3 regions of the Rahnella sp. CFA14(1/10) genome follow, and region 3 is predicted to be linked to each of the others. Evidence: predicted binding sites of a transcription regulator. Region 3 holds the regulator's gene; each other region holds the start of a gene.
The links. Region 3 encodes PurR, which represses purine synthesis genes. Its sites were predicted from a motif close to CANGCAAACGTTTGCNTG; they were not measured.
Positions count from the first base shown of each region.

Region 1 (11,058 bases), 140 kb from region 3:
TGAAACACCGGACGTCATGGCTGATGGTGATGCCTGGATTGCTAAAGGCGGAACGGATTTACACCTGTTGCAACAAATTCTGGACGTCAAAACGTTGGTGAATGCGGACGACGACTTTGCTTCTCTTGCCGGGCTGCTGCTGTCGAAATCAGGCCAGATGCCGGTTGTGGGGGAAGTGATTGAAATGGCATCACTGCACTTTGAAATCCTTGAAGTGTCGGAATACCGTATTGAACGGGTGCGTATCAGGCATCTGACATCCGACGAAAAATGGGATGAAGACCAGTAACGGGGATTTATTTCGGGATGTAAAACGGCGACTCAGGTCGCCGTTTTTTGCGTCGGATAAAACTGATTTTCTTCTTCAGGTCGGATCTGTCTTATCCTGCAATTCCATGTTCTGCCTTGATTTTTTATACCGTTCAAGCCAGATCGGGAACACATCAATAGGCATCGGGCGGGCAAAATAATAGCCCTGTAAGGAGTCAACCCTGCGCTCACGCAGATAATCCACCTGCTCACGGGTTTCCACACCTTCGGCAATCAGCTTCAAATTGAGGCGCTGCGCCAGCGTGATGATGGTATCCGTGACGGTTGCGTTAATCGCATCCGTGCCAATTGAAGCCGTAAAAGCCTGATCGATTTTCAGCACATCGGGATTAAGGGTTTTTAAATAGCTCAGTGAACTGTGGCCTGTCCCGAAATCATCAATGGCCAGCAGAATTCCCATTTCTTTTAATTGTGAAATTTCGGCAGCACGTAATTCCTGTAACCGTGTCCGCTCCGTCAGTTCCAGCATGAGAGAAACTGATGGCTGCGCCGGAAGCCACAGCTTTCGGATGTCATCAACAATTTCCATATTCGTGAAGTGCTGTGCTGCAACATTGATACTGACGTAAAAACCCGGCGTTGCAGGAAAGACTGACAAATTTTCAGCGACTGTCTTAATAAGATAGCGTGTCAGTGCAATGATTAAGCCGTGCTGTTCAGCCAGAGGGATAAATACGTCAGGCGATACCCATTCCTGACGGCGGTTCTTCCAGCGCATCAGCGTTTCCACCCCGATACAGCGGCCGTCCGTGCTGTTGATAATGGGCTGGCAATAGACTTTAAACTCGCGCTTGGAAATGCCGTGGCTGATCGGATAAGCCAGGCTGATGCGGCTGCCTGAGAACAGATAAACGGCTGTTGCTGTCAGCAGGCTTATCAGAACTGACAGCGGCAGATGTGAAAAGAGTTCCTTCCATGCCAGGGTGCTGGCTTGATCTCCATAAATAGAGACCGAAAAATCATATTTTCCCGAGCGGACACTCAGCAGAGGCGGTTGCGGCAAGGCGCTGGAACTGGCGATGGCCTTTTTGCCGTATTCGAGATTTCGCTGCCCGACGTTGAGGACTATGTGGCTGGCATAAGGCGGTTGGGGTTCCAGCAGGAAATTCGACAAGATGCCGATGTTATAGATAAACAGTTCGCCGTTAAGATTATCCGGTGCCGCCGGATGCCATAAAACCAGCGTCGGTGTATCGACACGGCTCCATTTCGACGCACGTAACTCAAGCTGGGTTTTGCCTTGTGCGAACGCAGGCAGGGTGTCGTTAAAATTCAGATCCAGCGAACCTACCAGGCTTGAACAAGTAATAATGCCGTTGCTGACGAGACTGATTGAACGCAATGTTTGCATCCGTGCAACGGTTTGTTGCAACAAGGGCTGCAGCACGTTACAGCTGAGCGTGGTATCGAAAGGCATTACTTTGCCGGCCGGAGATGCGGGCTCAAGCAATTTTTCCAGTTTTTCAACGGTGTGAAACGCTACCCGCTGCTGATCTTTGGCGATAACCTGAGCTTGTTCGTAGATACGAATGCCCAGCGTGAGAAGCAGCGTACATATTCCCATCGCACTGGCGAGCGCAATGCGATAGTAACGATATTTCGCAAGTCCGGTCTGGGAGAACAGCATCGTTCTAATCCTTTTATCCCGTGTTAAATGCAGGCTCAAAATTATTATTTTTAAAGGGTTACCGATGCGTAACAGCCATTTCGTTTTTATAGAGAGTCGCTGTAAATCGTCTGCCGCCCGGCCTGAGTTGCAGCAAACTCCGTATATTTCTCTGTTCAAATCAAAAAAATAGTGCAGGTGACAGTGTCACTTGGGTTTTTCCTGGCCATTTCCGACATTTAGCAGATGTAATAAGAAGAGGTTCGGACTGGGAAAAACAGGCGGAAATCAGCATGCCGTACCTGCAGGGTATAATGCAAGTCTCACTACCCTTTTTTATTGATAATACAACGGGTTGTTGTTAGCGAAGGTTTTATTGCTGCTGGCTACCCGCCAGGGGGTATTTCCTGTGGTAAGCAGGTCGAAAATTATACAACCCGAACATACCGCAGGAAAATCTCATTTTTGACCGAATCAGTCGCACTGAACCTTAATCGCCAGACCCCCGCGTGAGGTTTCCCGGTATTTGGAATTCATATCCTTACCGGTTTCATACATCGTCTCAATGACTTTATCCAGTGAAACTCTCGGCTCACTGGTACGGCGTAACGCCATTCTGGCAGCGTTAATGGCTTTTACTGACGCGATAGCATTGCGTTCTATGCAGGGCACCTGAACCTGACCGGCAACCGGGTCACAGGTTAATCCCAGATTATGTTCCATACCAATTTCGGCCGCGACACACACCTGTTCCGGGCTGCCGCCCAACAATTCCGTCAGGCCTGCCGCCGCCATTGAACAGGCTACCCCGACTTCACCCTGACAGCCGACTTCTGCGCCTGAAATCGATGCGTTCATTTTATACAAGATACCGATAGCGCCGGAAGTCAGGAAATAGCGCAGATAAATGTCCGGACTGACCGACTGAATGAACTGGTCATAATACGCCAGCACCGCAGGCACAATGCCGCATGCGCCATTGGTTGGTGCCGTCACGACACGTCCGCCTGCCGCGTTTTCTTCGTTAACCGCGAGGGCAAACATATTCACCCAGTCGATCACGTTCATCGGATCACTGGAGAGTTTATCGTTAGACACCAGCATCCGGCGCAGGGCAGAAGCCCGACGCGGTACCCGCAGCGGGCCGGGCAGAACGCCTTCGGTGTTCAGGCCGCGATCAATACAGGCCTGCATGGTGTGCCAGATTTTCTCAAAATACTGCTCAATGTCCTGCTTACTGTGCTGCGCCAGCTCATTCTTCATCATCAGACCGGATAATGACAATCCGGTTTCTTTACATTTTGCCAGCATTTCACTGGCCGAATTAAAGCTGTAGGGCACGGTCACTTCATCCAGCACCGGCTGACCGAAATGCTCGTCATCCACGATAAAGCCGCCGCCGACTGAGTAATAGGTCTTGCTGTAAATCATTTTGTCGCCAGCAAAAGCGTGAATCTGCATGGCGTTTTCATGGCGTGGCAAATTCTCCCCGCGGAACACCATACCGGTATCGCGTGGGAAATCGACTTCATGGTGGGTTCCGCCCAGCGGCAGGCGCTCTCGTTGCTCAACGTCGCGGATAAAATGGGGAATGCCGTCGATGTCGACGGTATCTGGCTGGTTACCCGCCAGACCTAAAATAATGGCGATATCAGTGTGGTGGCCTTTACCGGTGAGTGACAAAGAACCAAAAACGTCCACGGCGACACGCGTAACGGCAGGCATCATGCCCTTTTCCAGCAGATCATCAGCGAACTGTTTCCCTGCTTTCATCGGGCCCAAAGTGTGGGAACTGGAAGGGCCAATCCCGACCTTGAACATGTCGAAAACGCTAATCACGTCGAATACTCCTGTAATAGATTGCGGCAGGGAACGGGATCCCTGGCTTCCATAAATGAAAAAACATCAGAGACTGTCTTTATGGACGGGTCTCTTATTCCTATGGATAGACTTATAGTTTAAAAGGGCTGAGAGGCAAAAGTTTCATTTTTCGCATGAAATAAACTTATTTGATGCAAAAGTGTGATCGAAATGTAATCAGCGGGCTCAGGCTTCAACCTGCCGGGCCAACTGACGAATGATTCCCGCTGTCAGTCCCCAGACAAATTGCTGCTGATACCAGGATAGATACACCCGGTGATGAATGCCTCGGCGGTGAATATCCAGAGGGTAATAACGTGTCAGATCAAACGCTTCCCGCAACGGCATTTCAAACAATTCGGCAACTTCATCTTCAGCCGGATGTAGCGGAACATCCACAGGCAGCAGTCCGATAACCGGTGTGACCTGGAAACCGCTGCTGCTGTCCTGCGGTGATAATGTTCCTAATACATAAACCTGTTCAGGCGGGATCGCGACCTCTTCATGTGCTTCACGTAATGCGGTCGCAATAATGGATGCATCGGTCGCATCTGCTGCACCCCCCGGAAACGCTACCTGACCAGGGTGTTTACGCAACTGATCGGCGCGGCGCGTCAGTAAAAGGGTGGGTTCCGGACGGCAGATAATCGGTATCAACACAGCAGCATGGCGGGTTCCGCGCAAGGCTGCAGCGGGCCTGCGCGGCGGCTGCAACTGAAAACGCAGAATGAAATCTTCCACAGCAGGTGAAAACGTCGGTAAGGGCGTGTGTTGTGCCTGCAGCGTCACGGCTGTATGTCTCCTAATTCGGGCAGAATACGGGCGATTTTATCAAAAGTTTCCTGATATTCCGCCTGTTCCTGACTGTCTGCGACGATCCCGCCGCCCGCCCAGCAGTAAATTTTACCCTGCGCGGTGAGCAGCGTGCGGATGGTAATGTTGCTGTCCATCGTGCCGCAGCAGCTCAGATACGCAATGCTGCCGCAATAGCCGTTGCGCCGTTGTGGTTCAAGTTCCTCAATGATTTCCATGGCGCGTACTTTGGGTGCACCGGTAATCGAGCCGCCGGGGAAACAGGCACGCAGCAAGGCGCTGGCGTGACAGGTTTCCGGCAAACGTGCGGTGACAGTGCTGACCAGATGGTGTACGGCGGGGAAGGGCTCGACTACGAACAGTTCCGGGACCCTTACACTGCCGGGTATCGCCACGCGACCAATATCATTACGCAGCAAATCGACAATCATCAGGTTTTCGGCGCGATCCTTTTCCGATGCGGCCAGCCGTTCTGCCTGCCGTGCATCCTCAGTCGGATCTGCGCAGCGGGGCATAGTACCTTTAATTGGCCGGGTCTGGATCTGCCCGTCTTTAAGCCAGATAAAACGCTCAGGTGAAAGGCAAAGAACGGCATTTTCCGCGAGACGCAGAAATGCGGAGAAAGGGGCACGGTTAGCCTGACTGAGGCGCAGGAAAGCCTGCCATTCGTCGCCACTGTATTCTGTTGAAAACCGTTGCGCCAGGTTAATCTGGTAGCAATCACCGCTGTGAATATATTCCTGAATCTTACGGAATTTTTCACCGTATTCCTCACGGCACATATTCGCCCGCCATGGCGCATGTAAACGGAAAAATGCCCGGGGAGCAGCGGGGCGCTGATACTCTGTCAGCCAACCTAAACGTTCAGAAATGTCACCGTGACAAATCAGCGTCAGACGCTGTAAATGGTGATCAGCAATCAGGGCCCAGTTATAAATCCCCACCGCCATATCCGGCAGGTTAATATCCCGCGCAGCCGTTTCCGGCAGTGTTTCTATACGACGTCCCAGATCATAACCAAACAGGCCCAGTGCACCGCCCAGAAAAGGAAAATCTGCGGTACGTTCTGCCTGTAAACCGGCTACCGTCAGTTGCTCTTCCAGTAATGCAAACGGATCTTCTTCCCGCGTTTCGGTCATGCCGTTGTGCTCAATCTGTGTTATCGCGCCACGTGTGGTGAGCGTGATCAGCGGATCGGCGACCAGAATATCGAAACGATTATGCTGATGCTGTGCCGAACCGGAATGCAGCAACATGGCCCATGGCAAAACTGAAAGCGGCGCAAACCCTTCGGTTAATGCGTCGGGCTGATAGGGTAGTGAATGGAAAACAACGGGCTGAGCGGATTGCATGACGGATACGGGTTTCTCTGGCGCAATGACGTATTTTCTCGGATCCTAACACAGATCGGCCTGCCTGAAAGCAGCGCAGGCGATTTGCGTTAATAAGGCGTATACTGTGCAACCCCGCACTGCGCGGGCTTTCATTATCACCCGTACAACAGGACACTCCCATGCTGACAGGTATGCCTTCATTATCACATCATGAACAAGAACAGGCCGCCGATCGTATCCGCCAGTTAATGGAAACCGGTATGAGCAGCGGCGAAGCCATTGCGACCGTAGCAGAAGAAATTCGCGAAACGCATAAAGGCGACCGTGTGACCGTCATTTTTGATGACGAAGACGAATAAGTACTGAGCCGGGGGAGCTTCTTTCCCGCAAAGAAAAACCGGACCCTTTTCAGGCGTCCGGTTTTTTTTCATCTCAGCGTCGGAAATGGCTTAGCCTTTAACGACTACCGCAGCCGCAGCCTGTTTGGCCTGTTCCACGGCGTCCTCAACGTTGTCCGCAATTGCCAGCGCCACACCCAGACGACGCTTGCCGCTGATTTCCGGCTTACCGAACAGACGGATCTGGTTGTAACCGGTCAGTGCATTTTCCAGGCCGGTAAACGTCACGTTGCTGCTGGTCAGTTCCGGCAGAATAACGGCAGAAGCGGAAGGGCCGAACTGGCGGATATGGCCCACCGGCAGGCCGAGGAATGCGCGCACATGCAGGGCGAACTCTGACAAATCCTGAGAAATCAGCGTCACCATACCGGTGTCGTGCGGACGGGGGGATACTTCGCTGAAGATCACATCATCGCCACATACAAACAGTTCAACGCCAAACAGACCTTTACCGCCCAGCGCTTTTACGACTTTCTCGGCGATATCCCTGGCGCGTTGCAATGCCAGATCTGTCATCTGCTGCGGCTGCCAGGATTCGCGGTAATCGCCGTCTTCCTGACGGTGTCCGATAGGGGCACAGAAATGAATGCCGTCCACGGCGCTGATAGTCAGCAGGGTGATTTCAAAATCAAATTTCACCAGACCCTCAACAATGACACGTCCGCCGCCTGCACGGCCGCCTTGCTGGGCGTAATCCCACGCCGGCTGCAACTGATCAGCCCCGCGGATCAGGCTTTGACCTTTGCCTGAAGAACTCATTACCGGCTTGATAATACACGGGTAGCCGATGGCGTCGATCGCCTGACGGAAAGAGGCTTCATCATCAGCAAACTGATAAGTGGAGGTGGGCAGATTCAGCGTTTCGGCTGCCAGACGACGGATGCCTTCGCGGTTCATGGTCAGGCGGGTTGCTTCAGCACAAGGCACGACGTTGTGGCCCCGTTTTTCCAGCTCGACCAGCATGCTGGTGGCAATCGCTTCGATTTCCGGCACGATAAAATCAGGGCGTTCGCTTTCGATAACCTGTTTCAGTGCATCGCCGTCCAGCATGTTAATAACATGGCTGCGATGGGCAACCTGCATCGCAGGTGCATCGGCGTAGCGATCAACCGCAATCACTTCCAGACCAAGACGCTGGCATTCAATTGCCACTTCTTTGCCCAGTTCGCCAGAGCCTAATAACATGACGCGGGTGGCGCCGGTGCGCAGTGCAGTACCAATGGTTAACATAGCTTCGTACCCAGATCTGTGTGAGGGAAAATAAGAATTTCGGTGCAAAGTATATCTGAAATTATTGCCAGCGAAAACGATTGCGCAGTGCCATTGATTGATTCAGGCGTGGAATAAAAGCGGAATTTACAGGATTTTTTTAGCCATTTTCTGTCGGTTAAGGCAGCCGGCGGGCGTCTCTGTTATCATTTAGCCAAACCATGGCGCCAGGTTTCCTGCCGCTGCCCCGATTTTTGCCTCACATAAAGAGTTATCGCCTTGAGCACGCATTCCTTTTCTGCCCTGACATTGCCCGCTGAGCAACTTTCTAACCTGAATGAACTGGGTTACACCGAAATGACCCCGATTCAGGAAGCATCATTGCCCGCCATCCTGCAGGGGCAGGATGTCCGCGCCAAAGCCAAAACCGGCAGTGGTAAAACAGCCGCTTTCGGTATCGGTTTACTGAACAGCATTATTGTTTCGCAGTTTGTTGCTCAGGCGCTGGTGCTGTGTCCGACACGTGAACTGGCCGATCAGGTCAGCAAAGAATTACGCCGTCTGGCGCGTTTTACCCAAAACATCAAAATCCTCACTCTGTGCGGCGGTCAGGCTATCGGGCCACAGCTTGAATCGCTGGTCCATCCGCCACACATTGTGGTGGGTACGCCGGGCCGTATTCAGGAGCACCTGCGTAAAGGCACGCTGAAACTGGACGAACTGAAAGTGCTGGTGCTGGATGAAGCGGACCGTATGCTGGATATGGGTTTTAGCGAAGATATTGAAGATGTGGTCAGTTATACACCGCAGGATCGTCAGACGTTGCTGTTTTCAGCTACCTATCCCGACGGTATTGAGCGTATCAGTTCTAAATTCCAGCGTCAGCCGTTGAAAGTAGAAATCGAAGGCGAAGATGACATTGCGGATATCCAGCAGATTTTCATCGAAGCCGACAAACATCAGCGTTTATTGCTGCTGGCCGCCGTGCTGTATCAGCATCAGCCTGCTTCCTGCGTAGTGTTCTGTAACACTAAACGCGACTGTCAGGAGGTGTGTGACGCCCTGACAGCGAAAGGCATCAGCGCCCTGGCGCTGAACGGCGACCTTGAGCAGCGCGACCGCGACCGCGTACTGGTGCGGTTCTCCAACGGCAGTTGCCGCGTACTGGTGGCAACAGACGTTGCCGCGCGCGGGCTGGATATCAAACAGTTGGGTCTGGTCATTAATTACGAACTGTCTTTCGACCCGGAAGTTCATGTTCACCGCGTGGGCCGTACCGGCCGTGCAGGCACCCGCGGACTGGCAGTCAGCCTGGTCACGCCGCAGGAGATGCCGCGTGTGACAGCGCTGGAAGATTATACGCGTCAGCGCTTTACCTGGCAGCCAGCCGCTCAGGCCCTGGCCGCGGCCCCGGTGGCGCTTGATCCTGAAATGGCAACGTTATGCATTGACGGTGGCCGTAAAGCCAAAATCCGCCCCGGTGATATTTTGGGCGCGCTGACCGGTGATGCCGGGCTGACCGCCGCTGAAGTGGGAAAAATTGATATGTTCCCGGTTCACGCTTATGTTGCGATTCGTCAGAAGAGCGCGAAGAAGGCGTTGCAACGTTTGCAGGAAGGGAAGATCAAAGGCAAAAACTGCAAAGCCATTATCTTGCGTTAACAGCGTTTCTTTTCGCTTTATGTCGGGCGTCTTATTGTTAATGTTGTGTTATTGCCTTGTTGAGGATTATATTAACTAACGCACATTATGACCATGCGTTATGTAGGGATATTGTCCGGCAGGGTCAACTGAATGAACGACAAAGACTGGGAAGACGAACGATGAAAAAGATAATCTTGGGCGTTGTGGTCGCAGCGGCAGGCATGAGCGGGCTGAGCCAGATTGCGCAGGCCGATGAGCCTGAAGTGAGAACGGCAACCGTAACGCCTTGTTCCACGGCAACCAAAGAGGATGTGGCTGCACTGGTTAAACGTGATTTCCTGCAAAACCGTATCCCGCGCTGGGATGCAGATAAAAAAGCGCTTGGGACGTCCACGCCGGTGGCCTGGGTGGTGACTGACAGCATCAGCGGCAGTAATGCAAAATGGAATGTCCCGTTAACCGTGCGCGGTGATCACACAGATAAAACCTACCAGGTAACCCTTAACTGCCAGATAGGCGAAATCAGCTATAGCGCGCCGTTATAGCCGGTATTAAGGCTCTGATTGCGTCCGTGATTTCTTCGCGGACGCATTATTTCCCCTGCATCGACGTCTCTTGGTTTCCCCGTCTAAACCTGTCACTCTTATCACACCACAAAGAGGACAAAGAGATCCCGAGATGATGACACCTCCAAAGGCTGAAAAACGCCCGCAAATTTTGAGCGTCCACGGCGATGACCGTGTCGATAATTATTACTGGCTGCGTGATGATGACCGCGCCGATCCTCAGGTTCTGGCTTATCTGACGGCCGAAAACGAATTTACCGGGCTGGCCATGCAACCGCATCAGGCATTGCGCGAAACCCTGTACGGCGAAATGGTTGCGCGCATCGCGCAACAGGATCATTCCGTTCCCTACGTCAAACATGGTTACCGCTATCAGACCCGTTATGAGCCGGGCAACGAATACGCCATTTATCTGCGCCAGCCTGCAGCAGAATATGAAAATTGGAGCACGCTGATCGATGGTAATGAGCGGGCCAAAGACAGCGAGTTTTACACGCTGGGCGGTCTCGATATCAGCCCTAATAATCAGCTGATGGCGGTGGCGGAAGATTTTCTTTCCCGCCGCCAGTATGACATCCGCATCAAAAAGCTCGATGATGAAACCTGGACGGAGGATCTGCTGAAAAACACCTCCGGCAGCAGTGAGTGGGCGAACGATTCACAAACGCTGTATTACGTCCGCAAACATAAGAAAACCCTGTTGCCGTATCAGGTTTACCGGCACGTGATCGGCACCGATCCGAAAACTGACAAGCTGGTATATGAAGAAAAAGACGATACGTTTTACGTCGGACTGGATAAAACCACGTCAGAAAAATATATTCTGATCCATCTGGACAGCACCACAACCTCAGAGATACTGCTGCTCGATGCCGATGATCCGCAGGCTAAACCACAGGTATTCCTCTCGCGCCGTAAAGATCATGAATATGCTCTCGATCATTACCTCGGGCATTTTTACATCCGCTCTAATAAAGATGGCAAAAACTTCGGCTTATATAAAAGCGAAGACGGTGTCGAAACCCGCTGGCAAACGCTGATTGCGCCGCGTATCGAAGTGATGCTTGAAGGCTTCAGCTTGTTCCGTGACTGGCTGGTGGTGGAAGAACGCCATCAGGGACTGACGCAGTTGCGTCAGATTCACTGGAAAACAGGGGAAGAAAAATCGCTGGCATTTGACGATCCGACCTATACCACCTGGCTGGCGTATAATCCCGATCCGGACACCGCATTGCTGCGCTATGGTTATTCTTCAATGACTATGCCGAGCTCACTGTTTGAACTCGATCTGGATACGC
Region 1 covers NZ_SEWS01000001.1:389,083-400,140, reverse strand. Annotated here, with positions in the region: gene EVX52_RS01970 (TerC family protein) at 1-289, shown strand, start outside; gene EVX52_RS01965 (EAL domain-containing protein) at 365-1,957, opposite strand; gene EVX52_RS01960 (L-serine ammonia-lyase) at 2,411-3,775, opposite strand; gene EVX52_RS01955 (CoA pyrophosphatase) at 3,983-4,585, opposite strand; gene pabB (aminodeoxychorismate synthase component 1) at 4,582-5,961, opposite strand; gene EVX52_RS01945 (YoaH family protein) at 6,123-6,302, shown strand; gene purT (formate-dependent phosphoribosylglycinamide formyltransferase) at 6,393-7,571, opposite strand; gene dbpA (ATP-dependent RNA helicase DbpA) at 7,830-9,212, shown strand; gene yebF (protein YebF) at 9,374-9,739, shown strand; gene EVX52_RS01925 (S9 family peptidase) at 9,873-11,058, shown strand, end outside.
Region 1: a site for PurR is predicted at 3,803-3,820, ahead of EVX52_RS01960 (L-serine ammonia-lyase). Genes of this name have one in related genera too.

Region 2 (11,058 bases), on a different contig from region 3:
CGCAAAGCGATTTGGAAACCGATTATCAGGCCGCCAGCGATCATCTGAGTCTGGTTCAGACGGCGATGCGTCAGCAGGAAAAAATCGAGCGTTATGAAAGTGACCTCGAAGAGCTGACGTATCGTCTGGAAGAGCAGAACGAAGTGGTGGCCGAAGCCAGCGAGCAGCACGCCGAATATGAAGCACGCGCTGAGGCCGCTGAACAGGAAGTGGATGAGCTGAAAAGCCAGCTTGCCGATTACCAGCAGGCGCTGGATGTTCAGCAGACCCGTGCGATCCAGTATCAGCAGGCGTTACAGGCCATTGAACGTGCGCGCGACTTGTGTCAGATCCCCGATCTGAGCATTCAGAACAGCGAAACATGGCTGGAAACGTTCCAGGGCAAAGAACAGGAAGCCACTGAAATCCTGTTGATGCTGGAACAGAAGATGAGTGTTGCTTCTGCCGCCCATAATCAGTTTGAAACAGCTTATCAGTTGGTGGTGAAAATCACCGGTGAAGTGAGCCGCAGTGAAGCCTGGCAGACGGCACGTGAATTACTGCGTGACTGGTCTTCCCGGCAGCATCAGGCTGAGCGTGTCGAACCGCTGCGCATGCGGTTGTCCGAACTTGAAGGCCGCCTGCGTGAGCAGCAGGATGCTGAGCGTCAGCTGCAGGAATTCTGCAAACGTACGGGGCAGGATGTGCACCCTGAAGATCTGGACGAAATGCAGCGTGAGCTGGAGGTTCAGATTGAAGAATTACAGGGTGTGGTGTCGCAGGCAGGTGAACGTCGCATGGAAATGCGCCAGGAGCTTGAACGTGTTCAGTCGCGCATTCGTGAACTGACCGCCCGTGCCCCCGTCTGGCTGGCCGCGCAGGAAGCACTCAGTCAGTTAAGCGAGCAAAGTAAGGAACCGCTGGAAAGCAGTCAGCAGGTGACCGAATACATGCAGCAACTTCTGGAAACGGAACGCGAAACGACAGTTGAGCGTGACGAAGTGGCTGCCCGCAAACGTCGCATTGAAGGGCAAATTACCCGCCTCAGCCAGCCGAGTGGTGCGGAAGATTCCCGCATGATCGCGCTGGCAGAACGTTTCGGTGGCGTATTGTTGTCGGAAATTTACGACGATGTCACCATCGACGATGCGCCTTACTTCTCCGCATTGTATGGTCCGTCCCGTCACGCAATTGTGGTACCTGATTTATCTCTGATCCGCGACCAACTTGACGGTCTGGATGATTGCCCGGAAGATCTCTATCTCATCGAAGGGGATCCGCAGTCATTTGATGACAACGTGTTCGAAGTGGAAGAAATGCAGGGTGCGGTACTGGTTAAAACGGGTGATCGTCAGTGGCGTTATTCTCACTTCCCGCAAGTGCCGTTGTTTGGCCGTGCGGCGCGTGAGAACCGTCTGGAAACCCTGCATAAAGAACGCGAAAGCCTGTCAGAACGTTATGCGACATTGTCGTTTGATGTGCAGAAAATTCAGCGCGCACATCAGGCGTTCAGCCGCTTTATCGGCAGCCATTTAGCCGTGGCGTTCGATGCCGATCCTGAAGCTGAAATCCGTACCCTGAGCGGGCGCCGCGGTGAGCTGGAACGCGCCATTAATGCGCATGAAGGCCAAAATCAGCAACAGCGCCAGCAATATGAGCAGGCGAAAGATGCTATCGGCATGCTCAATAAACTGCAGCCGCGTGTCGGTTTGCTATGCGATGAGACGCTGATTGATCGGGTCGAAGAAATTCGTGAAGAGATGGAAGAGGCGCAGGATTGCGCCCGCTTCATTCAGCAGCACGGTGTTTCACTGAGCAAGCTGGAACCGCTGGTATCGGTGCTGCAAAGCGACCCGGAACAGCATGAGCAACTGAAAGAAGATTACGCCCAGGCGCAGCATGTACAGCGACTGGCGAAGCAGCAGGCATTTGCCCTGACCGAAGTGGTTCAGCGCCGTGCTCACTTCAGTTATACCGACTCTGCCGGTATGCTCAATGAAAACAGCGACCTGAATGATAAACTGCGTCAGCGTCTGGAACATGCGGAAGCAGAACGTACACGCGCCCGTGAACAAATGCGTCAGCATCAGACGCAACTGACGCAGTACAGTCAGGTTCTGGCCTCGCTGAAAAGTTCGTTCGATGCCAAACGCGATATGCTCAAGGAACTGAGTCAGGAATTACAGGATATCGGCGTTCAGGCGGATGCCAATGCGGAAGCACGCGCCAAAACCCGCCGTGACGAACTGCATACTGCGCTCAGTACTAACCGTGCGCGCTGTAATCAGCTTGAAAAGCAAATCACCTTCTGCGAAGCAGAAATGGATAACCTGCAGAAGAAACTGCGCAAACTTGAGCGTGATTATCATCAGAGCCGCGAACAGGTTGTGACCTCAAAAGCGGGCTGGTGTGCGGTGATGCGTTTGGTGAAAGACAATGGTGTTGAACGTCGTCTGCACCGCCGTGAGCTGGCTTATATGGATGGCGACGAACTGCGTTCCATGTCAGATAAATCCCTGGGTGCGCTGCGTCTGGCGGTGTCTGATAACGAACATCTGCGCGATGTGCTGCGTCTGTCCGAAGATCCGAAACGCCCTGAGCGCAAAATCCAGTTCTATATCGCCGTCTATCAGCATCTGCGCGAACGTATCCGCCAGGATATTATTCGTACCGATGATCCGGTTGAAGCGATTGAACAGATGGAAATCGAGCTGGGACGTCTGACTGAAGAGCTGACAGCCCGTGAGCAACAACTGGCGATCAGTTCCCGCAGCGTGGCAAATATCATCCGCAAAACCATTCAGCGCGAACAAAATCGTATTCGTCAGCTTAACCAGGGGCTGCAGGCAGTGGCGTTTGGTCAGGTGAAAAGCGTCCGTCTGAATGTGAACGTGCGTGAAGCGCATGCGGGACTGCTGGATGTGCTTTCTGAACAGCAGGAACAGCATCAGGACTTGTTCAGCAGTAACCGTCTGACTTTCTCGGAGGCGCTGGCGAAACTCTATCAGCGTCTGAACCCGCAAATTGATATGGGTCAGCGTACACCGCAAACTATTGGCGAAGAACTTCTGGATTACCGCAACTATCTCGAAATGGAAGTGGAAGTAAACCGGGGTTCGGATGGCTGGCTGCGCGCAGAAAGCGGGGCGCTGTCAACAGGTGAAGCGATCGGTACCGGTATGTCGATTCTGGTAATGGTTGTTCAGAGCTGGGAAGATGAGTCGAGCCGTATGCGAGGAAAGGATATTTCGCCTTGTCGTCTGCTGTTCCTCGATGAAGCCGCGCGTCTGGATGCGAAATCTATTGCCACACTGTTTGAGCTTTGCGACCGTCTGGAAATGCAACTGATTATCGCAGCACCGGAAAACATCAGCCCGGAAAAAGGGACGACGTATAAACTGGTGCGTAAAGTCTTTGGCAATAATGAGCATGTACACGTCGTTGGTTTGCGTGGATTTGCCGCTGAACAGCCTGCTCTGGTCAATACGGAAGCTGACGTTTCCTGATTATTTTCAGATAAAACAGCTGATTGATTTTAAAAGCCCCGGCCCATGATCGCCGGGGCTTTTTATTAGAATTACCCCCATTTCACTTATATTTGTTTAAAAAACAGTGATGCTCTAAATACCGCGCAAGGCAAAGCTAAAGTGTTGTGTAATTTATAGGCGAATGCTTAAAAACAACTCATAAACACGTAACGGAAGGCTTTATTTAAACTGACAGCTGACTTAGAGTCTTTACGTGACATGCGGGCTCTATTTCATTGAGTTCCTACGCAAAAAAAGAATTCTCTTTATATACTTAATCCAAGAGCTGCAGGCTCAGTTTTGGGGATGAAATTGGGCACCTTATCGGGAGGCAAGGGAAGATGTTAATGAATCAAAGGTCTCTCAGGTTTTTAGTCGCCAGCTGCTTGCTGGCGGGCGGTCTGTCGCCGTGGTTGGCTGCATGGGCTACCGTGCCCACACTGCCATTAGGAAAAACGACACTGTCAAGTGTGCAGAGCATGAGTCAGTTGCAGGCAGAATTATTGCCCAGAGGCATCCGGCCATTGTATCTGTCTTCTCTGTCTTCGCTTTATGCTGCAAATCATATGCAGCCCATGTGGAACGATCGCCAAACCGTTCAGATATTCCAGCAGCAGCTGGCCGAACTGGCCATATCTGGTATCCAGCCTCAGTTTACGCAATGGGTGAAATGGCTGACGGATCCGCAAGTCACTGGCATGGCCCGTGACGTCGTGTTATCAGATGCGATGCTGGGTTATTTACAGTTTACGAGCAGCGTGGAAGCCAACGGGGATAAGTGGTTATACAGTTCCACGCCTTACAAAATGACGACGCCATCACTGACGGTGATTAATCAATGGCAGCTGGCTGTGCGTCAGGGCAATACGTCACACTATTTGTCGACTCTCGCGCCACAGCATCCTTATTACACCAAGATGCATGATGCGTTGAAGACCATGCTGGCGGATAATCGCCCCTGGCCGGTCATGACAGGATCAGCCAGTTTGCGGCCGGATCAGATCAGTGACGATGTCCCGGCTTTGCGGGAGATCCTGACCCGCACCGGTATGATGGTCGCATCGCCTGAAGAGAACAGGGTGCCTAAACCGACAGATGAAACCATCGCTCCGGACACGCCGGGAAGCGCGGCAAATGACGATCTGTCTGTTGATGAAACCGCCGATAAGGCCCAGCAATCGACGCCAGCCGTCAGCCCTTCTGCAACATCAGTACAAGATGTTCTGCCAACGGTTCAGTCGACAGAAGCGCCAGCAACTCACCCGCCGGTTGCTGTTGCTCACAATCAGTACACGCCGGATTTAGTGGAGGCCGTTAAACGTTTTCAAAAATGGCAGGGACTGGAAGCTGACGGTATTATTGGCGGACGTACCCGTCAGTGGCTGAATGCCTCTCCGCAATTGCGTGCGACCTTACTGGCGCTGAATATTCAGCGCCTGCGCATTCTCCCTGGCAATGTGAACACCGGCATCATGGTGAATATTCCAAACTATCAGCTCACCTATTATCTCAATGGTAATGAAGTGTTGTCGTCACGGGTGATTGTCGGGCGTCCAAGTCGTAAAACGCCATTAATGAGCAGTGCGCTGAATAATGTGGTAGTCAATCCGCCATGGAATGTGCCTACTACGTTAATACGTGAAGATATCGTGCCTAAAGCCATGAATAATCCCGGTTACTTCCAGCAACATGGCTATCAGGTGCTGTCCGGCTGGAGTAATGATGCGGAAGTGATTGATCCTGCAATGATTGACTGGGCAATGGTATCACCTAACCATTTCCCATATCGCATCCGTCAGGCACCAGGCGTGAGCAATTCCCTCGGTCGGTATAAATTTAATATGCCGAGTTCTGATGCTATTTATCTGCATGACACGCCAAATCATAATCTGTTCAGCAAAGATATTCGTGCGCTGAGTTCAGGTTGTGTGAGGGTGAATAAGGCGTCTGAATTAGCCAATATGTTATTGCAGGATGCGGGCTGGAATGACACGCGGATCTCTTCAACATTGCAGGGGGGGAATACCACGTATGTAGCGATACGCCATCACATACCGGTAAAACTGTTTTATCTGACGGCGTGGGTCGCAGATGACGGTAAACCTCAGTTCAGAACAGATATTTACAATTATGATTCAACGGTGAGATCCGGCGCACAAATCCTGCCTCAGGCAGAAATTTTGCTTCAATAAATGCAGTAAATCTAATCTGATAAGGGTCAGAGTATTTGGCCATCGGACGAGCGTGAGCCACTGGCACGCTCGTTTTGCTTATATGGGTCCCCTTGACTCGCAGAAAATTGGCAGTTAAGGTTCAAAACGGCTCAGATCAGAGCTTTTTTTTGACTCTCTTACCGGATAGTAAACTGTTCATGAATGAAATCGACACACATCGCCGTAAATGGCTGGCATTAGGCAGTGCCGCTATGGGGATTGCATTACTTCCAGGTCGTGCATTCGCCACTCTTTCCACACCTCGTCCGCGTATTTTAGTGGTTAACAATATAAATACCGGCGAAACCCTCAAAACCGAGTTTTTTGATGGAAAGCGTTACAACAAGGATGAGTTGGCCCGGTTGAATCATCTGTTCAGAGACTATCGTGCGGAAAAGGTAAAATCGATCGATCCCGCGTTGTTCGATCATCTCTATCGTTTGCAGGTGATGCTCGGCGGAACCAATAAACCGGTCCAGCTGATTTCGGGTTACCGCTCACTGGCGACAAACAACAGCATGCGTGAGCCAGGAAGCGGGGTAGCGAAGCACAGTTATCACACCCTCGGGCAGGCAATGGATTTCCACATCCAGGGCATCGAACTGAGCAATATCCGCAAAGCCGCATTAAAAATGCGGATGGGTGGTGTAGGATATTATCCACGAAGTAACTTTGTGCACATCGATACCGGCCCTGCGCGGACCTGGTGATGTGTGTTATTAATGGCCTGCCGGAATGTGCAGGCCATTTTGTGGAGCTCTATGAAAATCCATTTAATTACCGTCACGGCGTTCAGCCAAAACTGTTCACTGATTTGGTGTGTTAAAACCAATCAGGCTGCTATTGTCGATCCGGGCGGTGAAGCCGCAAGGATCATCCAGGAAGTTTCTGCCAAAGGTGTATTGGTTACGCAAATTTTGCTGACTCACGGTCATCTTGATCACGTAGGAGCAGCGGCAGAGCTTGCTGCTCACTATCAGGTACCGGTTATCGGTCCTCAGAAAGAAGATCAATTCTTGCTTGATGCGCTGCCCACCCAAAGCCAGATGTTTGGCCTCGACCATTGTGATCCGTTGACGCCAGATACCTGGCTGGAAGAAGGGGATTCAGTGAATGTCGGCGAGGAAATCTTATCCGTACTCCATTGCCCGGGCCATACGCCGGGGCATATTGTCTTCATCAATGATAAAGCGCGAATTGCCGTTTCCGGTGATGTGATATTTAAAGGTGGCGTAGGCCGCAGTGATTTCCCGCGTGGTGACCATCAGGCGCTTATTCATTCCATCAAAACGAAATTATTGCCGCTCGGCGATGACATGGTATTTATTCCCGGCCATGGCCCGATGTCGGATTTTGGTTATGAGCGTAGAACCAATCCGTTCCTGCAGGATGAAATGCCGGTCTGGTGATGACGTTTGCTGTTTATCAGCAAAAACAAAAAGCCCGTCAGTCCACCTGACGGGCTTTTTTAATTGAGCAACACCACTTATCTTTTAGAGTACCGCGACGATGGCTTCACACAGCGGTGCCATGTTTTCGAGTGTAATGCCAGCAACGTTAATACGGCCAGAGTTGACTGCATACACGCCGAACTCATCGCGTAACCGCAATACCTGCTCTTTGGTCAGGCCGCTGAAAGAGAACATCCCGTTCTGATTGATAATAAAGCTGAAATCTTGCTGAGCGCCTTTTTCCTGCAAGGTACTGACGAACAGCTGACGCATACGATGAATACGCAGACGCATATCGCTCAGCTCCTGCTCCCACAGTGTGCGCAAAGCTTCGTTACCCAAAATCGTGGCTACCACCGCAGCACCGTGTGACGGTGGGTTGGAGTAGTTAGCACGGATAACCGATTTCATTTGACTGAAGGCGCGATCGGCGGTTTCTTCATCGGCCGCAACTAATGTACAAGCACCCACGCGTTCATTGTATAACCCGAAGTTTTTCGAATAAGAGCTGGCGACCAGTAATTCCTTGTGTGTTTCCACGAACAGACGCAGACCGGCCGCATCCTCTTCCAGACCTTTTGCAAAGCCCTGATAAGCGAAATCGAACAACGGTAACCAGCCGTTGCTCACAGACAATTCTGCCAGTTGTGCCCATTGTTCCTGAGTAGGATCGATACCGGTTGGGTTGTGGCAGCAACCGTGGAACAGTACCACGTCGCCTGCTTTAGCTTCGCTCAGACTTTTCAGCATGCCATCGAAATCAAGGCTGTGATTGACGGCATCATAGTAGTGGTATTCCATGACTTCCAGACCTGAAGCAGAGAACACGCCTTTATGGTTCGGCCAGCTTGGATTGCTTACCCACACGCGCCTGGCGCTGGTTTGCGTAGCGATGAAATCTGCTGCGATACGCAGAGCGCCAGTGCCGCCCGGAGTCTGTGCGGTACGTGCCCGTTTATCAGCAATAATCGCGCTGTCCTGGCCAAACAGCAGTTCCTGTGTGCAATGTGCAAAATCAGGCAACCCGTCAATACTCAGATAGGTTTTAGTAGATTCATTTTCCAACAGAAATTGTTCGGCTTTCTTCACGCTGGCCAGAACCGGCGTTTTACCTGTTTCGTCTTTATAAACACCAATCCCCAGATTTATTTTATCTGAGCGATCGTCAGCGCGGAAAAGATCGGTAAGACCCAGAATAGGATCAGCAGGTGCTGCAGTGATTTTTTCAAACATGTCGGAAAATTCCATAGCCTGATATGACGAAAGAGGGCTTCAGGGTAACGCCAGCGCCCCCGTTTGCCAACCGTTTGCGGCAAAAAGAAAGCAGAGTTGTGAGAAGGCGTGGGAGATTAAAATAATTTATGGGCGAGGGTGGAAAAACGATATTTTCAAACATACACAAATGCAAAAGGCAGAGCCGAAGCTCTGCCTTGATATCCACTTCGATGAGCCCGCAGGGGCTCATCGTTAAGCGATATTAGAACTGGTATTGCAGACCAACACCCACAACATCATCGGTAGAAACACCAGCGGTACGGGTATAGCTGTTGTCGTCCAACAGGTTGATTTTGTAGTCAACATAGGTAGACATGTTTTTGTTGAAGTAGTAGTAAGTACCAACTTCTACGTATTTAACCAAGTCAGCATCACCGCCTGCAAAGCCAGTACCCAACGCATTAAGATCTTTACCTTTGGACTGCAGGTAAGCAATGGAAGGACGCAGGCCGAAATCAAACTGGTATTGCGCTACAACTTCAAAGTTTTGAGTTTTGTTAGCAACTTGGTTGAAGTCTCCGCCATAGATGGTGGTGTTCTCGGATTCACCGTAGAATGCTGCCAGGTACAGGTTGTTAGCGTCATATTTCGCGCCCAATGCATATGCGGAAGCTTTGTCACCGTTACCATCAAGTTTCTGAGAGTTAGTACGGTTAGATGAGAAGTAAGCACCACTTACGCTAACGCCAGAGTTGCCGATAGCATAAGCTACCGAAGAACCCCAACCGTCACCATTCTGGTCTTTAGTTGCACTTCCTGGAACACCCAAGTCGGTACCATCAGCAGCAAAGTCATGGCCATCACGATCGTTTTGGTTTTTGCCCTGGTACTGTACTGCGAAGCTCAGGCCGTCAACCAGACCGAAGAAGTTGCTGTTACGGTAAGTTGCCATGCCATTACCACGACCAATCATGAAGTTGTCGTTGTTCTGGTACATAGTGTCATCGCCATAGATTGGCAATTGGTCGGTGTAGGACATTACGTCGTAGATTACGCCGTAGTTACGACCGTAGTCGAAAGAACCTGCATCACCGAATTTCAGACCTGCGAAGCCCAGACGCGTTTTGTTACCTTCGTCGCCAGCGCTTTCTGCGTGGTTAGCCTGAACGTTGTATTCCCACTGGCCGTAACCGGTCAGTTGGTCAGTAATTTGAGTTTCGCCTTTGAAGCCGAAACGGACATAGGTCTGGTCGCCATCGTCGCCAGCATTGTCAGAGAAGGTGTGACGGGCGTCAACTTTACCGTACAGATCCAGTTTGTTGCCGTCTTTGTTATAGATCTCAGCTGCATTAGCTGCACCAGCAACTAACAGAGCAGGGATTACCACTGCAAGAATATTGCGCTTCATCATTATTATTACCCTCATTGGTTTTATTTGGACACCTGCCACTGCCTTAAATAATTCTTTACGGAACTATTCGCGAAAGTTTGGTGTCTCCTGTGTCTGAACGCACTATTCCATCCGTGGTGAGCTTAATCCATAGCGAAAATGCTACTAAATTACTAAATATGTTTCAGTTGGAAAAAATGTATTTCAAAATGTGTATTTTACGGAACTTTGTGACAGGGATCTATCTTTGAAAATGACTAAGGCCAGCAAAGCTGGCCTTAGTTTTGTAACTATTCTGTTAATTAAAAATATTTTAATTAATTAGAAGGTTGCATTACGTGGGGTACGCGGGAACGGGATCACGTCACGCACGTTTTGAACACCGGTCACATAGGCGACTAAACGTTCAAACCCGAGGCCGAAACCTGAATGCGGAACAGTACCGTAGCGACGAAGATCGCGATACCACCAGTAATCTTCTTTATTCAGTCCCATTTCAGCCATACGGGCGTCCAGAACATCCAGACGTTCTTCACGCTGAGAGCCACCAATAATCTCGCCGATGCCCGGAGCCAGAACATCCATTGCTGCGACGGTTTTACCATCTTCATTCATACGCATATAAAAAGCTTTAATATCTTTCGGATAGTTTTTAACCACTACCGGCGCTTTGAAATGCTGTTCTGCAAGATAACGTTCATGCTCAGAAGAAAGATCGACGCCCCATGAAACCGGGTTTTCGAATTTCTGACCACAATTCATTAATATTTCTACTGCGTCGGTATAGTCCACCTGGGCGAAATCGGATGTTACAAATCGCTCCAGGCGCGCAACAGCATCTTTGTCTACACGGTCAGCGAAAAAGGCCATATCATCTGCACGTTCGTCTAAAACGGCTTTGAAAACATATTTAAGCATATTTTCGGCCAGTGCTGCGATGTCATCCAACGTGGCAAATGCGACTTCCGGTTCTACCATCCAGAATTCCGCAAGGTGACGGCTGGTGTTAGAGTTTTCTGCACGGAAAGTCGGACCGAAGGTATAAACTTTTGACAGCGCACAGGCATAAGTTTCGCCGTTCAGCTGGCCGGACACCGTCAGGAATGCTTCTTTGCCGAAGAAATCTTCGCTGAAGTCAATTTCGCCTTTGTCGGTACGCGGCAGGTTTTGCAAGTCCAGGGTGGATACGCGGAACATCTCACCTGCACCTTCGGTATCGGAGGCCGTGATCAGCGGTGTGGATACCCAGAAATAACCGTTTTCATGATAGAAACGGTGAATGG
Region 2 covers NZ_SEWS01000004.1:193,461-204,518, reverse strand. Annotated here, with positions in the region: gene mukB (chromosome partition protein MukB) at 1-3,485, shown strand, start outside; gene ldtD (L,D-transpeptidase) at 3,848-5,698, shown strand; gene EVX52_RS09885 (YcbK family protein) at 5,878-6,429, shown strand; gene EVX52_RS09880 (MBL fold metallo-hydrolase) at 6,481-7,128, shown strand; gene EVX52_RS09875 (amino acid aminotransferase) at 7,213-8,403, opposite strand; gene ompC (porin OmpC) at 8,648-9,796, opposite strand; gene asnS (asparagine--tRNA ligase) at 10,097-11,058, opposite strand, start outside.
Region 2: a site for PurR is predicted at 8,467-8,484, ahead of EVX52_RS09875 (amino acid aminotransferase). Genes of this name have one in related genera too.

Region 3 (11,058 bases):
AATGGTGTAGTAAGTTCAGCCAAAGCATAGCGATTTGTGCGATTTATCATCGCTACCGGAGTGATCACGCTTTTGTAATTGCGATATCGACAGATCAAGGGGCTGAAACCATTCAATCGAAGAGACGATGCGTATTATAGAGGGGAACCGGGTGGGAAACCAAATAAAAAACGTGATGCGGCGCAAGCTTAGGGCAGATTTCGGAACGTTGTTTTGAAATTATCCAATGCGGGCAGGGTGGAAAGCGGAAGAGATAACGGTTTGTTCACGCTATTGCAAAAAAAGGAACAGACAGGAAATAATCTTAAATAATACAAACGGATGACTTAACATAAATTCACGCACGAATCTAAAGTGTTGTCAGAAGTGATTTCAGATTGTTCAGGGAGTTTACGGCAGAAGGGAAGGTTCAGAAGATTGCTTTGGTGCGTCCGAGTGGACTCGAACCACCGACCCCCACCATGTCAAGGTGGTGCTCTAACCAACTGAGCTACGGACGCACAATATGCAACGGTCTTGCTAAGAAAGATGGTGCGTCCGAGTGGACTCGAACCACCGACCCCCACCATGTCAAGGTGGTGCTCTAACCAACTGAGCTACGGACGCATCGTTTTTCTTTTTCGTCAGCCAGTGTTGGCGACGGGGACGAATATTAACGACCTCTCTGAGTACTGGCAAGGGAAAAAAGACATTTTCCTGTCATAATGTGTGTGACTGCCGACCTTATGTGCATTGCGTTGTTTTTTTAGACATAACAGCCAGCACAAAGGCTGAAAAATCCGTGCGCCGGTACACCTATGCACAGCGCACGGAAAAGCCACGGGATTAACGGCCCGCTTTTTGCAAAATAGTATAAGAGGGTTGTTTTTGTAACCAGCGCATCCGCAATGTCATCATCAGCGCGGCAAAAGTCAGCCCCAAAATAAACCCGCACCAGAAACCGCTTGGCCCCATTCGTGGAACCAGAATATCCGTCAGTCCGAGAGTGTACCCTACCGGCAGACCCAGCACCCAGTAAGCGACGAACGTAATGTAGAAGATCGAACGTGTATCTTTATAGCCCCGCAAAATGCCACTGCCGATAACCTGAATCGCATCTGAAATCTGAAACAACGCAGCAAAGATCAGCAGATGGGAAGCCAGCGTGACGACTTCCGGGCTGTCATTATAAAGTGAGGCGATATGCTCGCGAAAAATGATGGCCGTCACGCTTGTGCAGCAGGCCATCATTATCCCCGTTCCGATACTGGTATAGGCTGCAACCTTTGCGCCTTCAACCGAAGATTCACCTAAACGGGACCCTACGCGAATAGTGGCTGCAACACCTAAAGACAGCGGTATAACGAACATAAGCGAGCCGACGTTCAGCGCAATCTGGTGACTGGCCACGGCAACAATCCCCAACGGGGAGACCAGCAGGGCAACGATCGCAAACAGTGTCACTTCGAAAAATAATGCCAGTGCGATAGGCATACCCAGCTGGATAAGGCGACGTAGTGTCGGCCAGTCGGGTTTCGCAAACCGTGAATGTGGCTGAGTGTCACGCAGTGCACGATTGCGGCGGACATAAATCCGCATCATGAAGAACATGACCCAATACACTGTGCCCGTCGCGACACCACAACCGACACCCCCGAGTGCGGGGGCGCCGAACTTCCCATATATAAAAATGTAATTAACGGGAATATTGACCAGCAGGCCGATAAAGCCGAATACCATGCCTGGTTTGGTTTTTGACAAACCTTCACACTGGTCACGCAGCACCTGGAAAAATAAATAGCCCGGCGCGCCCCACATAATGGCATGCAGGTAGCCGACGGCTTTTGCTTTCAGCTCAGGATCAATGTTATGCATCAGGCTAAGAATATGGTCGCACTGATACAGCACCGCGATGATCAGCACCGAAACACCCGAAGCCAGCCAGAACCCTTGCTGAACCTGATGACCAATTTTATCGCGACGCCCGGCACCATTTAAATGCGCGACAGTGGGGGTCAGTGACAACAGTAAACCGTGTCCGAATAAAATCGCCGGCAACCAGATTGAGGTGCCGACAGCCACGGCAGCCATGTCCGTGGCACTGACCGAACCCGCCATTATTGTGTCCACTACGCCCATGGATGTCTGCGCAATTTGCGCAAGGATGACCGGGATGGCAAGCGCTAACAGAACCCGCGCTTCTGCAAGGTACTTCTGCACAGATACACCTTTTTATTTGATTATATTGAATAAAAAATGCCATGACAGATGGCATGGAACAGAGGGAAATAGTCCGAAGATTGTACATTGTCGGTATTTTTAAGCAAACAAAGCTGTTAATGGTCAGTTAAATAATGAAATTGAAGCAGACGGTGCTATTTCTTATCGCAGAGAATTGGCTTTCAATTAATTCTGCGGCAAACTGACCGGAGTGACGTTTTAATACAGCAGTTTTAAACATTGAGGAAAAGGCTATGTTTACCGGAATTGTACAGGGAACCGGCACGGTCGTATCGATCGACGAGAAACCTAACTTCCGTACCCATGTGGTTCGTTTACCTGAAAATATGCTGGATAACCTGCAGCTTGGCGCATCGGTGGCACACAATGGTTGCTGCCTGACCGTCACTGAGGTTAACGGTGATCTGGTCAGTTTTGATCTGATGAAAGAAACCTTGCGTCTGACGAATCTCGGTGAACTGAAAGAGGGTGATCCGGTTAATCTGGAACGTGCAGCGCGATTTAATGATGAAATTGGCGGGCATTTAATGTCTGGTCATATTATTTGCACGGCAGAAGTGGCAAAAATCCTGACCTCAGAAAATAACCGTCAGATCTGGTTTCGCATGCCGCATGAAGATTTGATGAAATATGTATTACATAAAGGTTATATCGGTATTGACGGTATTAGTCTCACTATCGGTGAAGTGACCCGCACCCGTTTTTGTGTGCATTTAATTCCGGAAACATTGCAGCGCACGACGTTGGGCACAAAACGTCTGGGTGACAAAATTAATATCGAAATCGACCCGCAAACCCAGGCGATTGTCGATACGGTAGAACGTGTATTAGCCAGCCGTGAAGCGGCTATCGCCACGGCGCAGGCGATGATCGATAAAGCGCAATAGCATCTCAGGCTTTTTATTCGAATAAAAAATGGCGTGCATAAAAAACCGGACGATAAATGTCCGGTTTTTTTATTGGCAAACCGAAGATCATCAGCGTGGTACGCGGATGCCCCCATCAACGCCTTCCGGGCTGAAGACAACCTGCCACAACTGAATATCCCTGGCGCGGAAAGCCCCGGCGCAGGCATTCAGGTAGTAGGTAAACATACGGTGGAAACGTTCACCGTATTTTTCCGCCAGTTCCGGCCAGTGTTTCTGAAAGCGTTCATTCCATGCCATCAGTGTGCGATCATAATCAGCGCCAATATTGTGCCAGTCTTCCATCACAAACAGTGACTCGCTGTTATGTGCAATTTGCTGAACAGAGGGCAGACAGCCGTTGGGAAAGATGTATTTATCAATCCACGGGTCGACATTAAGGTCTGTTTTGTTAGAACCAATGGTGTGCAGCAGGAAAATACCGTCAGGTTTAATATTGCGTTTGGCGACATTAAAATAGGTCTGATAATTTTTCGGACCCACATGTTCAAACATCCCGACAGAAACAATACGGTCAAACTGATCATTCAGGTCACGGTAATCCTGCAGCAGGATAGTGACATCCAGCCCTTCACAGCGTTTTTGAGCCAGTTTTTGTTGTTCAGCAGAAATCGTGACACCTACAACGCTTACGCCATAATTTTTGGCGGCGTACTCAGATAACCCACCCCAACCGCAACCGATATCCAGCAGGCGCTGTCCCGGTTTTAATTGCAGCTTGTCGCAGATCATTTTGAGTTTTGCTTCCTGCGCTTCTTCAAGCGTAGTGGCTTCTTTCCAGTAGCCGCAGGAATATTGCATGTAGGGGTCGAGCATCAGCGTAAATAAATCGTTGCCAAGATCATAATGCTCTTTGCCGACAATCCACGCCCGTTTGCGCGATTGCAAATTAGTCAGGCGTGCTGCGGCGACACGTAAAGTATCTTTGAAATGGTGGGGCAGTTTATTTTCCAAACCGGCACGGATAACACGCTGGAAAAAGATATCCAGACGGTCGCATTCCCACCAACCGTCCATGTAACTTTCACCGAGGCCCAGAGAACCTTCCTGTAAAACACGCTTAAAGAAGTCAGTGTTTTTTACTTTAAGGTCGAAAGGACGATTACCGTTTACCTGAATATCTGCCATCGCCAGCATCTCACTGGCGATCCGATACCATTGATTGTCCTGAATGCTTTGGTCTTCTATACACGATGAACTCATAGCTTCTCCATCACTTTCTCTTCTGACTTATTAACCTGCCGGGAAAAGCAAAGGCTATTTTTGCAGGTCTTTATGAGAACAGACGACTAGCGTCTCGCCCGATATTCGACACCAACAGAGGAAATTAAGAAGAACGCCTGCGCGCCGGAAGACGGGCAGGAAAATCATCCGTGAAAAGTATTCAAAAAATAAGTGTGACACCGTCCGCGCGTCTGGCTTAAGTATGTAATAAAAGTTTTGTAAAAATGCTATTTTATTTGGTTTTGTTGAGTATAGGCTCGCTGGCAGGCATTCTCAATAGTAAATCGTAATCAATGAAAATGCCCGCTAAGTGACTGTTACATTAGGGTATTATCACTGTTGATTTGCGTGCAGAGTCTGAGTTTCCTGCTCCGGTGGCTGCTCATCGTCTCGTACATTTTTATGCTGTAAAGAGAGCCAGCGGCCCAAAACTACCAACAATAGTGTAGACAGCATGATCGTGACTGTCGCCATGAGCGGGTGCACAATAAATGCGGAAACCAGCATGCTGGCAAGGAAGCAAAGCCCAAGCTGCAAGGTATTCTGCAACGCTGCCGCCTTACCTGTATTAGCAGGAAATGGCATTAATGCATTTGCGACAACAATTGGATAGGTTGCACCATTCACTAAAGCCATCAGACAGAAAGGGATCAGCAAACTTGTCAGCCCGGCATCTGTGAACATAGCCACACAGAACAAGGCCACCATACTGATGCCGTAACCAGTCAGTAACCATGGCAGAATTTTATTGCCGTCCAGCCTGTTGATCAGAACACGGCAACCAAAACCACCGAGCAGGAAAGCGATAGTCTGCGGAACATAGCTCAGCCCGATGGCACCGGGTGAATAGCCCATATCGCTCAGGATAAACGGTGAGCCCGTCAGCCACGCAAAGAAACCCGCTGAACAGGCGGCATAAATCATGACATTCCCGCTGTAAACAGGCGATTTCAATAAAGTCGTAAAGCCGGTTTTATCTGCCTTTGCGTCTTTTGCCGGTTTGTTTTCATGCAGAGTCAGCGTCGTCAGCACTAAAGCGATGGCAACGACGGTCAGCAGGGCAAAAATAGCTTCCCAGTCAAAATGATTGAGCACCCAGGCACCCAGCAACGGTGCAAGAGCCGGAGAAAGCGCCACTAACGGCATAATGCTGGCAAAAGTTTTTTTTGCCACATCGGCAGAAAAACGGTCAACAACGATAGCCTGCCAGGTGACTGCGGCAGCACACACGCCTATGGCCTGTAAGAAACGCAGGGCCAGAAGAGCGCGTACATTCTCAACCCAGATAACACCCAGACAGCCGAACGCAAAAAGTATCAGACCAAGAAGCAATACCGGTTTACGGCCGATTCTGTCCGACAGTGGCCCCCACAGCAACTGACCAACAGCAAATCCACCGAGAAAAATGCTCAGACTTGCGCTGATCATCCCGGGGCTGGTCATCAGACTGGTTTGCATGGCACTGAATGCAGGCAGATACATATCGGTGGCTAAAAAGCCCAGCATGCTCAGACCCGCAAGATAGAGCATAAATCCAAAGGAGGGTTTCATTATTGTCTCGTTAATTTATTTATTGCAGATGATGTGACGCAGATTTCATACCGGGGGCGGAGTTTAACGCTTTGATAACAGGCTTGTGAAACGTTAATATTTGCACTCTGCTATCAAAAAAATTGAAGGCTGGATTATGTGGTCAGAATACGCTCTCGAAGTGGTTGATGCTGTCGCAAGAACCGGCAGTTTTAGTGCAGCTGCGCAGGACTTACACCGTGTGCCTTCTGCCATCAGTTACACCGTCCGCCAGCTTGAACAATGGCTGGCCGTGCCGTTGTTTGAACGTCGACATCGTGACGTAGTGCTGACGCCAGCGGGAAAGGTTTTTGTCGATGAAGCACGGGTTATGACAAAAAAAATGATAGCCACCCGCCGGCAGTGTCAACAGGTGGCGAACGGCTGGCGCGGCGAATTACGTGTGGCGGTCGACCGGATTGTCAAACCCGCACGGACACGGCGTCTGGTGCTCGATTTTTATCGCCATTTTGCGGATACCGAACTCATTATTCACTCGGAAGTGTTTAACGGTGTCTGGGATGCGTTGGTCGACGGGCGTGCAGACGTGGCGATCGGCGCTACGCGCGCGATACCGGTTGGCGGGCGCTTCAGTTTTCGTGATATGGGATTTATGGACTGGCATTGTGTCGTCAGCCCGCAACATCCGCTGGCGCAGCTATCCGGTGCGCTGAACGATGATCAACTGCGACCTTATCCGGCATTGTGCCTGGAAGATACTTCCCGGACATTGCCTAAGCGTGATACCTGGACGCTCGATAACCAGCGGCGTCTGGTCGTGCCGGACTGGACCTGTGCGCTGGAATGCCTGACTGAGGGTTTATGCGTGGGTATGATGCCGGTTCACCGGGTCATGCCGTGGATTGAACAGGGAAAATTACAGGTGCTGGCACTGGAGAATATATTCCCTGACAGCCCGTGCTGCCTGACGTGGGATCAAAGCAATCCTTCACCTTCACTGAGCTGGCTGTTGGAATACATGGGCGATACAGACACCATGAATCAGGAATGGCTGCGCGATTAGAACAAACGCCTGCACAGGCAGGCGTTTGTTATTTGTTAACGACGGTAATCGCGGTACGGGCCGTCGGCGACTGAACGGCGCTCGACCAGTTTCGGATGCACTTCGATGGTCTGGGACTCTTCACGCTTACTGACAATTCTGTCCAGTAACATCGTAAAGGCCATTTCACCCAGACGTTCTTTCGGCTGATGCACGGTTGTCAGCGCCGGGGAGAAGTAACGGGCGTTACGCACATTGTCGTACCCGATCACGGAAATATCCTGAGGAACGCGAAGGCCGAGTTCGTCTGCGGCACAAATTGCACCCATTGCCATCACATCGCCGCCGCAAAATACGGCAGTCGGACGATGCTTCTGCATCAGAATCTTATGCATTGCCTGGTAGCCAGACTCTGGTTCGAAATCACCCTGAACTACCCATTCGTCACGAAGAGGAATATTGGCTTCAGTCAGTGCTTTCACAAAACCCTGGAAGCGGCCGCCGCCGGTATTACGCGCCAGTTGCCCGGGGATCACGCCAATATCACGATGACCGCGTTCAATCAGATAACGACCGGCCATGTAACCACCTTCGAAAGCGTTATCGATAATGCTGTCGGTAAAGTTCTTGCGTGCTTCACCCCAGTCCATGACCACCATGGGAATCGAGCGGTACTCTTCGAGCATATTGAGCAATTCATCAGGGTATTCCGCGCACATCACCAGCAAGCCGTCGACGCGTTTTTGCGCCAGCATTTGCAGGTAGGCCTGTTGTTTCTCCAGGTTATTATGCGAGTTACACAAAATCAGCGTATAGCCTTTGGAGAAGCAGCTGTTTTCCACGGCTTCAATCACTTCGGCAAAATAGGGCGCTTCGCTTGAGGTGGCCAGCAGGCCGATGGTTTTAGTGTTATTGACCTTCAGACTGCGGGCTACAGCACTCGGAGAGTAATGTAACTCTTTGATTGCAAGGAGAACCGCTTCTTTGGTTTCTTCGGCGACGAAACGTGTTTTATTGATGACGTGCGACACGGTTGTAGTGGAAACGCCAGCGCGCTTTGCGACATCTTTAATCGTTGCCATGTAAACAATGACTCCTGAACTCACGTGCTTCAGCACGTTAGCATTATGTTAATCGTTTGCCTGCGAGGATTTAACTGCTGGCTTCTCAAAGGGCAGTGAAATCATTGGGTGGATTCTTCAGAATGAGGCGCGAAATGCTCTCGGGTGAAATCGACCGGCACACAGACGTGTTAACCGACAATTTTCTCTTATAATGCAGGAAAGTGGAAGCAAAATTCTCAGGAACGCATTGTCATTCAACACAAGATTTTAAAGGTTAATTATGAGAAAATGCGTTGGCACACAATGAGTGTGGTATTAAGAAATGCCACAATTTGATCCGAAAGGGGGTTTGATGGACAGCAACCTGAAATTATCGTTGATCACCACGGTATGCGCTTTGCTTATGATTATCGCTTTCAGCTTCACTGCAATAATGAACTGATTCAATAAGTGATCCGCCATAAAAAAGGGCGACGCCTGTCACAGGCGTCGCCCTTTTCAATGTTACGCAGTGACCGTTACCGCCGATGTTCTTCCCTGCAGAAACGCTTCGTTAAATGCTATTCAATGGCTGATTAGCGAACCTTCAGACTTAACGAATTGTTTATTATCGGATCGTTTTAGGGGTCATTACCCGACGTGCGCCTACATAGTGGTCTTGCCAGTAATCATCGCCAAGAGAAGTAATTTTAATGTCTTCGCCCGTTCTTGGAGACTGAATAAACTTGCCGTTGCCAACGTAAACCCCAACATGGTCTGCCGCGCCGCGGTTATTGATTCTGAAGAACACCAGATCACCGCTTTCAAGTTCGCCGCGTTTGACCGGAGCGGCATCGCGCAGGTGATACATTTCATTCGCTGTACGTGGCATTTTTATACGGATCAAATCTTTGTAAGCATAATAAACTAAGCCGCTGCAATCAAAACCGGTATTCGGCGAGGTTCCGCCCCAGCGATACGGTTTTCCTACCTGGTGCATCAGTTTGGTCATGGCCGTTTGCTGAGCATGCTGATAGCGTTTTTTATGTGTTGCACTTAGCGTAATCGGTTTGCTGTCTTCTTCGAATTTCTTACCTTTACGGTGCCGGCCATAGGCTTCTTTTTTACCGGCCTTTTCCGTGCTGTTTTTCGCGAGGGCACGGGTTTTGCTATGTCTCTCTGTTTTGCTCTCGGCCCGCGTGGTCTTGAGTGTCTTTTCTTTTTTACTTTCGGCCCGCGTTTTGGCGCTTCTCTCCGTCGTGGTCTTTCGTTTAACCAGTTCGGTGCTTTTCACTTTCTTCTTCGAATTCTTATCCTGAGTTTTTTGTTCTGTGACGGGCGCGGTTTTCGTTTTTTTACTGTTTTTCGCAGCAACCGTTTTTCGCTTTCGTCGTTCTTCCGGCGCAGCCTGATTAACATGACTTTTACGCTGATCGGCAGAGACACGAGTCTGTGGCGACGCATGTGCCATATTTAAAAACAGCTGGGTAAAGAGCAGCACAAAAAGCGTGAACAGTAAGCGCATAGCTTCGTTACCATGAGTGGTAGGTTAAACATCAGGGATGTCAGAGTATTGCCTAAAAGAACCCGACAAAAAAGCACGAATTGCCTCGATTCTAGATCATATTGTGAGAAAAAGTTAATAGCTTTTTTTATGTCGAAATAACCGCCATTTTTAGTCAAAAAAATGACCGTTTTTCATGATGTTAATATTTGAGTTAATCAGTGGAATTCTGCAAATTTGATCGGATTGATGAACGCCGGAAATGTTATTCCCGATGAATGTTTAAATATGTGAGCCTGAGCGCACCCGCTAAAAATGGTTAAATAAATTGTCAGCACTGAGAAAGACCCCACAAAAAATGGCGTTTTTATCTGATGGCTGCCGTCGTTACAATAGAAGGTATTGTGATTGTACACCGTCTCTTTGTGCTGCGCGTGAAGAGCAATGATCGTGACAGCCTGTACCGGCTTGAGGAAGCAAGAAATGACTACTCCAACTATTGAAAAGATTCAGAAGCAAGTTTCTGAAAACCCGATTCTGCTGTACATGAAAGGTTCGCCAAAACTGCCAAGCTGCGGTTTCTCTGCTCAGGCTGTTCAGGCGCTTTCTGCCTGTGGCGAACGTTTTGCTTACGTGGATATCCTGCAGAACCCGGACATCCGTGCTGAGATGCCAAAGTTTGCTAACTGGCCAACGTTCCCACAATTGTGGGTGGACGGCGAACTGGTTGGCGGCTGCGACATCGTGGTTGAGATGTTCCAGCGCGGCGAGCTGCAGCAGTTGATCAAAGAAACTGCTGAGAAATACAAATCTTCTGAAGAGTAATACTACGGAAGATCACCGGCTTTTCGACCGGAAAATATGAAGAGCGACATGATGTCGCTCTTTTTTGTTTTCAGTCCGCCGGAAAGTCGTCATTACTGATTTTCTTCAGACGCCGTTTCGTCTTCGGCTTGTTCGTCTGAAAGCACCAGAGGCCAGCCGCCAAGGCGTTTCCATCGGTTTACCAGTTCGCAGAACAACTCGGCCGTGCGCTCGGTATCATACAACGCAGAATGTGCCTGGCTGCTGTCAAAATCGATACCCGCACTGATACAGGCTTTTGCCAGCACCGTTTGCCCGAGTACCAGCCCGCTTAGCGCGGCAGTATCAAACGTAGCAAAAGGGTGGAACGGATTACGTTTCAGCCCGGCACGTTCGGCCGCTGCCATGAGGAAACTGTGATCAAAATTCGCGTTGTGCGCCACAATGATCGCACGGTTACAGTTCTGCTCTTTCATTCCTTTGCGGATGACTTTGAAAATCTCATGCAGAGCTTCATATTCACTGACTGCGCCGCGTAACGGATTGGTCGGATCGATACCGTTAAATGCCAGCGCTTCCGGCACCAGTATCGCACCTTCAAAAGGCTCGACGTGGAAATGCACGGTCTCATCGCTTTGCAGCCAGCCGTCCTGATCCATCTTCAGCGTGATCGCTGCAATTTCCAGCAGCGCATCGGTTCTGGCATTAAATCCGGCGGTTTCTACATCGATAACCACGGGATAAAAACCACGAAAACGGCCTCTC
Region 3 covers NZ_SEWS01000001.1:248,383-259,440, reverse strand. Annotated here, with positions in the region: tRNA gene EVX52_RS01240 (tRNA-Val) at 424-500, opposite strand; tRNA gene EVX52_RS01235 (tRNA-Val) at 530-606, opposite strand; gene EVX52_RS01230 (MATE family efflux transporter) at 826-2,199, opposite strand; gene EVX52_RS01225 (riboflavin synthase subunit alpha) at 2,454-3,107, shown strand; gene cfa (cyclopropane fatty acyl phospholipid synthase) at 3,198-4,349, opposite strand; gene punC (purine nucleoside transporter PunC) at 4,704-5,921, opposite strand; gene punR (DNA-binding transcriptional activator PunR) at 6,058-6,963, shown strand; gene purR (HTH-type transcriptional repressor PurR) at 6,999-8,024, opposite strand; gene EVX52_RS25730 (YnhF family membrane protein) at 8,329-8,448, shown strand; gene EVX52_RS01195 (C40 family peptidase) at 8,614-9,510, opposite strand; gene EVX52_RS01190 (Grx4 family monothiol glutaredoxin) at 9,973-10,314, shown strand; gene rnt (ribonuclease T) at 10,407-11,058, opposite strand, start outside.